2 regions of the Actinocorallia sp. B10E7 genome follow, and region 2 is predicted to be linked to the other one. Evidence: riboswitches for the same ligand, from Rfam matches in the RefSeq annotation. Region 2 holds a riboswitch; the other holds the start of a gene.
The links. A riboswitch is a leader RNA that binds a small molecule or an ion and turns the genes downstream of it on or off. The one in region 2 is predicted to bind glycine.
Positions count from the first base shown of each region.

Region 1: another riboswitch for glycine. It lies ahead of gcvT (glycine cleavage system aminomethyltransferase GcvT); the one in region 2 lies ahead of gcvP (aminomethyl-transferring glycine dehydrogenase).

Region 1 is NZ_JBDPLZ010000007.1:58,017-62,155, forward strand. Features, by position in the region: gene glyA (serine hydroxymethyltransferase) at 1-369, opposite strand, end outside; gene gcvH (glycine cleavage system protein GcvH) at 366-752, opposite strand; gene gcvT (glycine cleavage system aminomethyltransferase GcvT) at 749-1,885, opposite strand; glycine riboswitch at 1,999-2,098, opposite strand; gene ABGB12_RS24045 (sulfite exporter TauE/SafE family protein) at 2,116-2,904, opposite strand; gene ABGB12_RS24050 (hypothetical protein) at 3,166-3,690, opposite strand; gene ABGB12_RS24055 (DUF6286 domain-containing protein) at 3,690-4,139, opposite strand, start outside.
Region 2 is NZ_JBDPLZ010000003.1:299,403-303,541, reverse strand. Features, by position in the region: gene gcvP (aminomethyl-transferring glycine dehydrogenase) at 1-1,535, opposite strand, end outside; glycine riboswitch at 1,676-1,771, opposite strand; gene ABGB12_RS11205 (lysylphosphatidylglycerol synthase transmembrane domain-containing protein) at 1,955-4,139, shown strand, end outside.

The sequences.
Region 1 (4,139 bases), on a different contig from region 2:
GTGCGCCAGGTCGAGGCCGAGGATGGTGTCGCCGTGGTCGAGCAGCGCGAAGTACACGGCCGTGTTGGCCTGCGCCCCCGAGTGCGGCTGGACGTTGGCGTGCTCGGCCCCGAACAGCGCCTTGGCCCGGTCGATGGCCAGCTGCTCGGTGACGTCGACGTACTCGCAGCCGCCGTAGTAGCGGCGGCCCGGGTAGCCCTCGGCATACTTGTTGGTGAGGACCGACCCCTGCGCCTCGAGCACCGCCACCGGAGCGAAGTTCTCCGAGGCGATCATCTCCAGGGTGTGCTGCTGGCGGCCCAGTTCGGCCCTGACCGCCTCGTGGACCTCGGGGTCGACGTCGGACAGGTGCTGGAAAAGGGTGCTCATGCTTCCTCGATGATCTTTGAGTAGGCCTCGGCGTCGAGCAGGTCCGGGTTGTCGTCGTCGATCCGGATGCGGTACAGCCAGCCCTCTCCGTACGGGTCGGCGTTGATCGTGCCGGGGTCCTCGGTGACGGCCTGGTTGACGGCCACGACCTCGCCGGAGAGCGGCGAGTAGATGTCGGAGACCGACTTGGTGGACTCGGCCTCGCCGCAGGGCTCGCCGGCGGTCACCGTCTGCCCCTCCTCGGGCAGCGAGACGTACACGATGTCGCCGAGGGCGTCGGCGGCGTAGTCGGTGATCCCGACGGTCACGATGCCGTCCTCACCGTCCAGGCCCGAGACCCATTCGTGCTCCTCGGTGTAACGGAGCTGCTCAGGAACGCTCACTTGTCTGTTCTCCTGTAGAAGGGCAGGTCGACCACGTCGACCGGTTCTTGCTTTCCGCGGATGTCGACGGCGACCGGCGTGCTGCCGATCCCGACGTAGGCCATGGCTATGGGCTTGCCCAGGGTCGGGGACGGTGCTCCGCTGGTCACGACGCCGCACGGCGAGCCGTCGTCGCCGATGACCGCGTATCCCGCGCGCGGGACCCGCCGCCCCCGCGCGACGAGCCCGACGAGCCTGCGGGACGGCCCGCTCTCGGCGACGGCCGCGAGGGCGTCGCGTCCGACGAAGTCCTTCTCCAGCCGTACGACCCGGCCGAGACCAGCATCGTACGGGGTCAGGTCGGCCGTCAGCTCATGCCCGTACAGCGGCATGCCCGCCTCGAGCCGGAGCGTGTCGCGCGCCGACAGCCCGCACGGGGTGAGTTCCCCGTCCCCCGCCTCGGTGATCTTCTTCCAGAGCGTGACCGCGTCCTCGGAGTGGATGAAGAGTTCGAACCCGTCCTCTCCGGTATATCCGGTGCGCGCGATGAAGGACACCACGCCCCCCACCGTGCCGCTGATCAGCGTGTAGTACTTCAGCCCGGCCAGGTCGGCGTCGGTCAGCCGCTCCAGGACGGCCTGCGCCCTGGGCCCCTGGACGGCGATCAGCGCGTAGTTCTCGGACTGGTCGTCCACCGCGGCCTCGAACCCCTCGGCCCGCTTCTTCAACTCCTCGGCGACGACCCCGGCGTTGGCGGCGTTGGCCACGACCATGAACCCGTGCCGGCTGAGCCGGTAGACGATCAGGTCGTCCAGCACCCCGCCCTCGGAGTTGACGATCATCGTGTAGCGGGCCCTGCCCGCCTCCAGCGCCGAGGCCAGGCCCACCAGCGCGTGGTCGAGCGCCTCGGCGGCCTGCGCGCCTGTAACGAAGATCTCACCCATGTGCGAGATGTCGAAGATCCCGGCGCTGGTGCGCACGGCGTGGTGCTCGGCCGTCTCCGACCCGTAGCGCAGGGGCATGAGGTAACCGGCGAAGTCGACGAGGTTGCCGCCGAGTTCCTTGTGCAGCTCGTACAGCGGCGTGATCTTTGCAGACACCTGGGTGGGCTCCTTGTGACCGGCACACGGCGAGAACGTTTCCCATCGTCCCATCCGTACACCTGCGGACTGGGCCCTCCCCCTCTGTCTGCGTTGCCTGAGAGCTTCACCCGTGAGGGCTTTCACCTTCGGCGGAAGGCTCCCGGACCTTCTCTTTCCAGAGGCCGCCCACCCTTGCGGTCCTGGGTACCTGAGAGGTTCCGGGGAGGAATTGCTCCTTCGGCGGCCCGGACCCGCAGGGCCCGGACACTCTCCCGCAGGGGATCATTCGGCGTCGCCCCCAACTATAGGGCTCCGCGCGGGGATCCGGCCAGGTAGAGGAGGGCGACGGCGACGGCGAGCCCGCCCAGCAGCAGCCTCAGCGCCTTCTCCGGGAGCCGGGGCTGGAGGCGGGCGCCCAGGTACCCGCCCAGCAGGCCGCCGAGCCCGCACAGGACGCCCAGGGTCCACTGGGGGGCTATGTCACCGGGGGTGAGCAGGGATACGGCGGCTCCCACGATCGAGGTGACGAAGGTGGAGGCCAGCGCGGCGGGGGCCACCACCGCGACGGGCAGGCCCCGGCCCACCAGGATCGGGCCGAGCAGGGAGCCGCCGCCGACCCCGTAGATCCCGCCGATGATCCCGACTCCCAGGGCCAGCAGTGATACCGAGAAACGGGACGGGACGGTCGCGGAAGGCCGTCGGGAGGGGCGCACCGTCCGCAGGCACAGCCACACCCCCAGCGGCAGCAGGAAGGCCGCGACCAGCAGCTTGAACACCTGGGGCCCGGGCAGGACGAACACCCGGATCACCGCTCCCACGACGACGCCCGGCACGGTCCCGGCCACCAGCAGCCGGGCCAGGGGTCCGGCCAGCTGCCCCGTCCTGCGGAACCTGATCAGCGCTCCGGGGCCCGCCACCACGTTGAACAGCAGGTTGGTGGGGGTGACGGCCGGGCTGGGCACGCCGAGCACGCTCAACTGGACGGGGAGCAGGAACACCGCCCCGGACACTCCCACGGGCGCGGTCACCACCGAGATCAGCAGTCCGGCGCAGAGGCCGAGCAGGCCGGTCTGCCAGAATTCCCCACTCACCCGACCAGGATCACATAAAACTTCCGTCCAGGCATGAGACCGGCGACGCGGTCACGCGTCGCCGGTCTCGAGCAGAAGGTCTAGCTCTGTTTTCTCAATCGGGCGCAGACCCCCTTCACTGACCGGGATACGGGACAGGATGCCGCTGTCACTGCTAATCGATACCTCCTACGTAAGGACTAGGAGCGACTTGCTTAGAACTGTACGAAGCACGGCCACGTCATGCGTCCTTGGAACCGATAAATGCTGGTAGAGCACTCTTTAAGCGATACGTGTCTCCTGATAGACCAGCCGGAACCGCAGGACGGCATGCAGATCCGGCATCTCGATCACCTCGCGGAAGCGCACCAGCGACTCCTCGCCTATCCGGGTGAGCAGCAGCCCCAGGTCGGCGCTCTCATGGCAGAGGATCTGCAGCATCACCCGCGGCCTGGACCTGGTGCCGGTGAACCGGACGCGCACGTCGTGCACTCCCGGCAGCCCCATCACCTCCCGGGTGAGCGCGGCCACCGCCTCGTTCGTCAAAGCCTTCCTGCGCCCGCCCAGCAGAGTGAACCGCCGCAGCGCCACGGCCCGCCCCTGGGCCAGCAGCCAGCACGTCCCGAGCACCGCCGTCGCGGCCAGCAGGGCCGTCACCACCGGCCAGAACCACACATGCCCGGCGATGAAGTCGGAGGTGCCCTCGCCCAGCACCGCCCGGTCCCCCAGGAACCGGTTCAGCGCCAGGAGCACTCCGCTCGTCCCGCACAGCGCCAGCCCCGCCAGCGCCAGCCCCCGGCGCGCCATCAGCCGCGCCGGCTCAGCCGGACGACGACCCGGCGGCGGCGCTGCGGGCAGATCTCCCCCAACCGGACGCGCACCGCCCGCCGCAGCGGCTCGCACGCCTCGGGAGGCGTGCCGCGCCGCGCGTACCCCCTGACCCTGATCTTCCGGCCGACCCGCACCCGCACCCCCTCGATCCCCGGCACCCCCAGGGCCGCGTCCACGAGGGCGCGCCGCAGCCCCTCCCTGGTCAGCGCGGCCGAGACCGCCGGGTCGGCGCCCCTGAGCAGCTCCAGACGCGCGTAGCCCGGCAGCACCGCCAGCAGCAGGAGGGCCATGCCCGCGATCCACAGGAGGTATCCGGCCAGTTCCACCGCCGGATCCCCCCACAGCAGCGACCGCAGCCCGGCGTTCAGCCGCTCCGTCCACTCGTGCGGTACGAAGTAGTGGCCGTACCGCCGTGCCAGCGACTC
Region 2 (4,139 bases):
TTGAGCTTCATCGTGCAGGAGCCCAGCGGGATCATCGACCGGTCGAGCGCGATGTCCTTGTCCTGCAGGCGGCGCAGGTAGCGCAGCATCGCCGTCTCGGACCGGTGGGAGTGGAACACCGGGTGGCTGAGGAACGTGCTGGCGCGGCGCAGGCCCTCCGGCAGCGCCTCCGCCTGCCCGGCCGGGTCCGCGAGCGCGACCGCGCGGCGGAACCCGCGCTGCTCGATCGCCTCCAGCAGCGACTGCAGGTGCTCCTCGGTGGTGGTCTCGTCGAACGCCACCGCGATCGTCCGGTCGTCCACCAGGCGGATGTTGAACCCGGCCCGTCGGGCCGCCTCCACCGTGGCCGGCGCGTGGCCGGGGATCCGGATGGTGAGGGTGTCGAAGTAGTGCTCGTGGACGACCTCGAACCCCTCGACCTCCTGGGCCTTGATCGACGCGGCGAACGTCGCGGCCATCCTGTGCACCCGCCGCGCGATCCGCGTCAGGCCCTCGGGGCCGTGGTAGACGGCGTACATGGACGCCATGACGGCCAGCAGCACCTGCGCCGTGCAGATGTTGGAGGTCGCCTTCTCGCGGCGGATGTGCTGCTCGCGGGTCTGCAGCGCCAGCCGGTAGGCCTGGTTCCCGTCTGCGTCGACCGAGACCCCGACCAGCCGTCCCGGCAGCTGCCGCTCCAGGCCCTGCCGGACCGCCATGTAGCCGGCGTGCGGGCCGCCGAACCCGAAGGGCACCCCGAACCGCTGCGCCGAGCCCACGACGATGTCCGCGCCCAGCTCCCCGGGCGGGGTCAGCAGCGTCAGCGCCAGCAGGTCGGCGGCCACGACCACCTGGGCGTCGCGGGCGTGCGCCGCCTCGATCACCGGCCGCAGGTCGCGGATCTTCCCGGACGTGCCCGGGTACTGGGCCAGCACCCCGAAGATCTCCCCTTCCGGAAGGCCCTCGTCCAGATCGGCCAGGACCACCGGGATGCCCTGCGGCAGCGCCCGCGCCCGCACCACCTCGATCGTCTGGGGCAGCGCGTCGGCGTCCACCACGAACACGCCGGGCTCCTTGCGGCGGGTCGCCCGCAGCGCCAGCGCCATCGCCTCGGCCGCGGCCGTGCCCTCGTCCAGCATGGACGCGTTGGCCACCGGCGCCCCGGTCAGGTCCGAGACCACGGTCTGGAAGTTCAGCAGCGCCTCGAGCCTGCCCTGGGAGATCTCCGGCTGGTAGGGCGTGTAGGCGGTGTACCAGCCTGGGTTCTCCAGCACGTTGCGCAGGACCACGCCCGGGGTGACCGTCCCGTGGTACCCCAGGCCGATCAGCGAGGTGAGCACGGTGTTGCGGGAGGCCAGCTCCCGCAGCCTGGCCAGCGCGGCGGTCTCGCTCAGCGCGGGCGGCAGGTCCAGCGGGCGGCCGGTGCGGATCGCGGCGGGCACCGCCGCTTCGCTCAGGGCGTCGAGATCGGCGAACCCGACGGCGGCGAGCATCCTGGCCTGTTCGTCGGCGGACGGCCCGATATGACGGTCGGAGAAGTCGAACTGCGCGGTCATGGACGAGCCTCCTGGAGCGCGGAAGGGAAAAGAGAAGGATCCCGAGATCCTCGTTCCCCCTCTGTCATGGAACCTGAGAGCTTCACCCCGGCGGGGTTTTCACCTTCGGTGGAGCCGCACGGCCCGCTTTCCAGAGACGCCTCGTCCATGCGGTCCTTTTGCCTGAGAGGTTCCGGGGAGGTTGCTCCTTCGGCGCTCCGCGCCGGCTTGCGCGGAGTCTCTCCCGCACGGGGTCGACAGCACGATCAGTCTATCCGGTGGGCTGCCCCCCTCCCGCAGACGGCCCCGGCACGGGAGGATCTAGCTGTTCCGGAACCACCGGGACCCGTCGAAAGTCCCCCCGCGGCCGACATGATCACGCAGTGTCATGGACGGACTAACCTTTGGGGACTACCGGAACCAGGAGGACGGTGTAAAGCGTGACGAGCACACAGGGCGACGCGGCCCTGGAGCCCCTGCCGTCCCCCGTGCCGGGAGCGGTGGTCGAAGAACCCTCCCTGCCCGGGCGGATCCGCAACCCGAGCACCCTGTTCCGCGCCCTGGCCTGCTTGGCGGGCCTCGGCCTGCTCCTGCTGCTTCCCACTCTGGCCACCCAGACCACCACCGGCCTGGAGACCGACATCAGCCGCGGCACCGAGCAGGCGCCGCACTTCCTGCTGACCCTGGCCGGGCTCACCGCCGGCTTCGGCGTCCTGGCCGTCCCGGTCGCGTTCGCCCTGGACCGCATCCTGCGCCGGGACGTGATCCGCGTGCTGCTCGGCCTGTGCGCCGCGGTGGCCGCGCTGGCCGTGGACTTCGCCATCGAGGGCTGGGCCGCCGCGGCCGGGCCCAGCCATCTGACCGACGTCCTGGGCTTCACCAGGGCCGGCACTCCCCCGCTGCAGTCCGATCTCACCCCGGTGATCGCCTACGCCGTCGCGGTGCGCCTGGGCGGACGGCCCCGCTGGCAGCTGGCCATGTGGGGCACGCTCGCGCTGGCCGCGCTGGCCTCCCTGGTCGCCGGCTACTCCACCGCCCTGGGCATGGTCGCGACGTTCCTCATCGGGAGCCTGGTCGCCTACCTGACGCTCTACGGCCTGGGCACCCCCAATCCCCGGCCCGCCGGCACCGCCGTGGTGGAGGTGCTGCGCCGCCTCGGCTTCCATCCGCTCAGGGCGGTCCGCGCCGACGACGGCACCCTCGACCACCGCCGCTACCTGGTCGAGCTGCCGGGACAGCGGCTGGACGTCACCGTCCTGGACCGCGACCAGCAGTCCTCAGGCCTGCTCTACCGGGTCTGGCGCGGGCTGCGGCTGCGGGCCAACCAGCCCCGCCGCGCCGTGCGGTCGCTGCGCCGCTCGCTGGAACAGGAGTCGCTGGCCGCCTACGCGGCGTTCACCGCGCAGGTCCGCACCCCCCGGCTGCTGGCCACCGCCGAGGTCGGCACAGAGGCGTCTCTGCTGGCCTACGAGCACCTGGACGGCGCCCTCCTGGCCGACCTACCCGACGAGGAACTCACCGACGAGCTGATGGTCGGCCTGTGGCGGCAGCTGGAGCTGCTGCACCACCGCCGGATCGCGCACCGCAGCCTGGACAACATGGCGATCATGGTCTCCGGGGGCGAGCCCTGGCTGGTCGGCTTCAGCCGGAGCGAGACCGCGGCGAGCGACCTGCTGCTGCGCCTCGACCACGCACAGCTGCTCACCACCCTGGCGTTGCGGGTGGGCGCGGAGCGGGCGGTGCACCTGGCCTCCTCGGTCATCGGCGCCCCTGCGCTGGGCGCGATCGTCCCGCTGCTGCAGAAGGTCGCGCTCTCCCGCGGCACCCGCACGGCGCTGCGCCGCGACAAGCACCTGCTGAGCGCCCTGCGCGAGGAGATCCTCAGGTTCTGGCCCGAGACCGAGGTCGCGCCCGTCCGGCTCGAGCGCTTCCGGCCCCGCACGATCATCAGCATCGTCGCCGGGGCCGCCGGCGCCTACTTCCTGCTGTCCCAGCTGTCCGACGTCGACGTCGGACAGCTGATCACCCGGTCCGACTGGCGCTGGGCGGCGCTGGCGGCGCTGGCGTCCGGCATGTCGTTCGTGGCGGCCGCGATGATGGTCATCGGTTTCGTGCCCGAACGGCTGCCCCTGGGCCGGACGGTCCTGGTCCAGCTCGCCGCCTCGTTCGTCAAGCTCGTCGCGCCCGCGGCGGTCACCGGGGTGGCGATCAACACCCGGTACCTGCAGCGGACGGGCATCCGGCCGGGGCCGGCCGTGGCCAGCGTGGGCGCCTCCCAGCTCATCGGCCTGGGCGTGCACATCCTGCTGCTGGTCGTCCTGGGCTTCCTCACCGGCTCGGGCGGGATGGGCGCCGACTTCGCCCCGTCCCGCACCGTGGTGCTGGTGCTGCTGGCGGTGGCCACCGCCGCGGTGGTGGCGGCCGCGATCGGCCCGGTCCGGCGGCTGGTGCTCCGCAGGCTGAAGCAGATGTTCTCCGGGGTGGTCCCCCGGCTGCTGGACGTGCTCCAGGACCCCCGCAAGGTCGCCACGGGACTGGGCGGCACGCTGCTGCTGACCGTCTCGTTCGTGCTGTGCCTTGACTTCTCCATCCGGGCGTTCGGCGCCTCGCTGGACTGGACGGCGG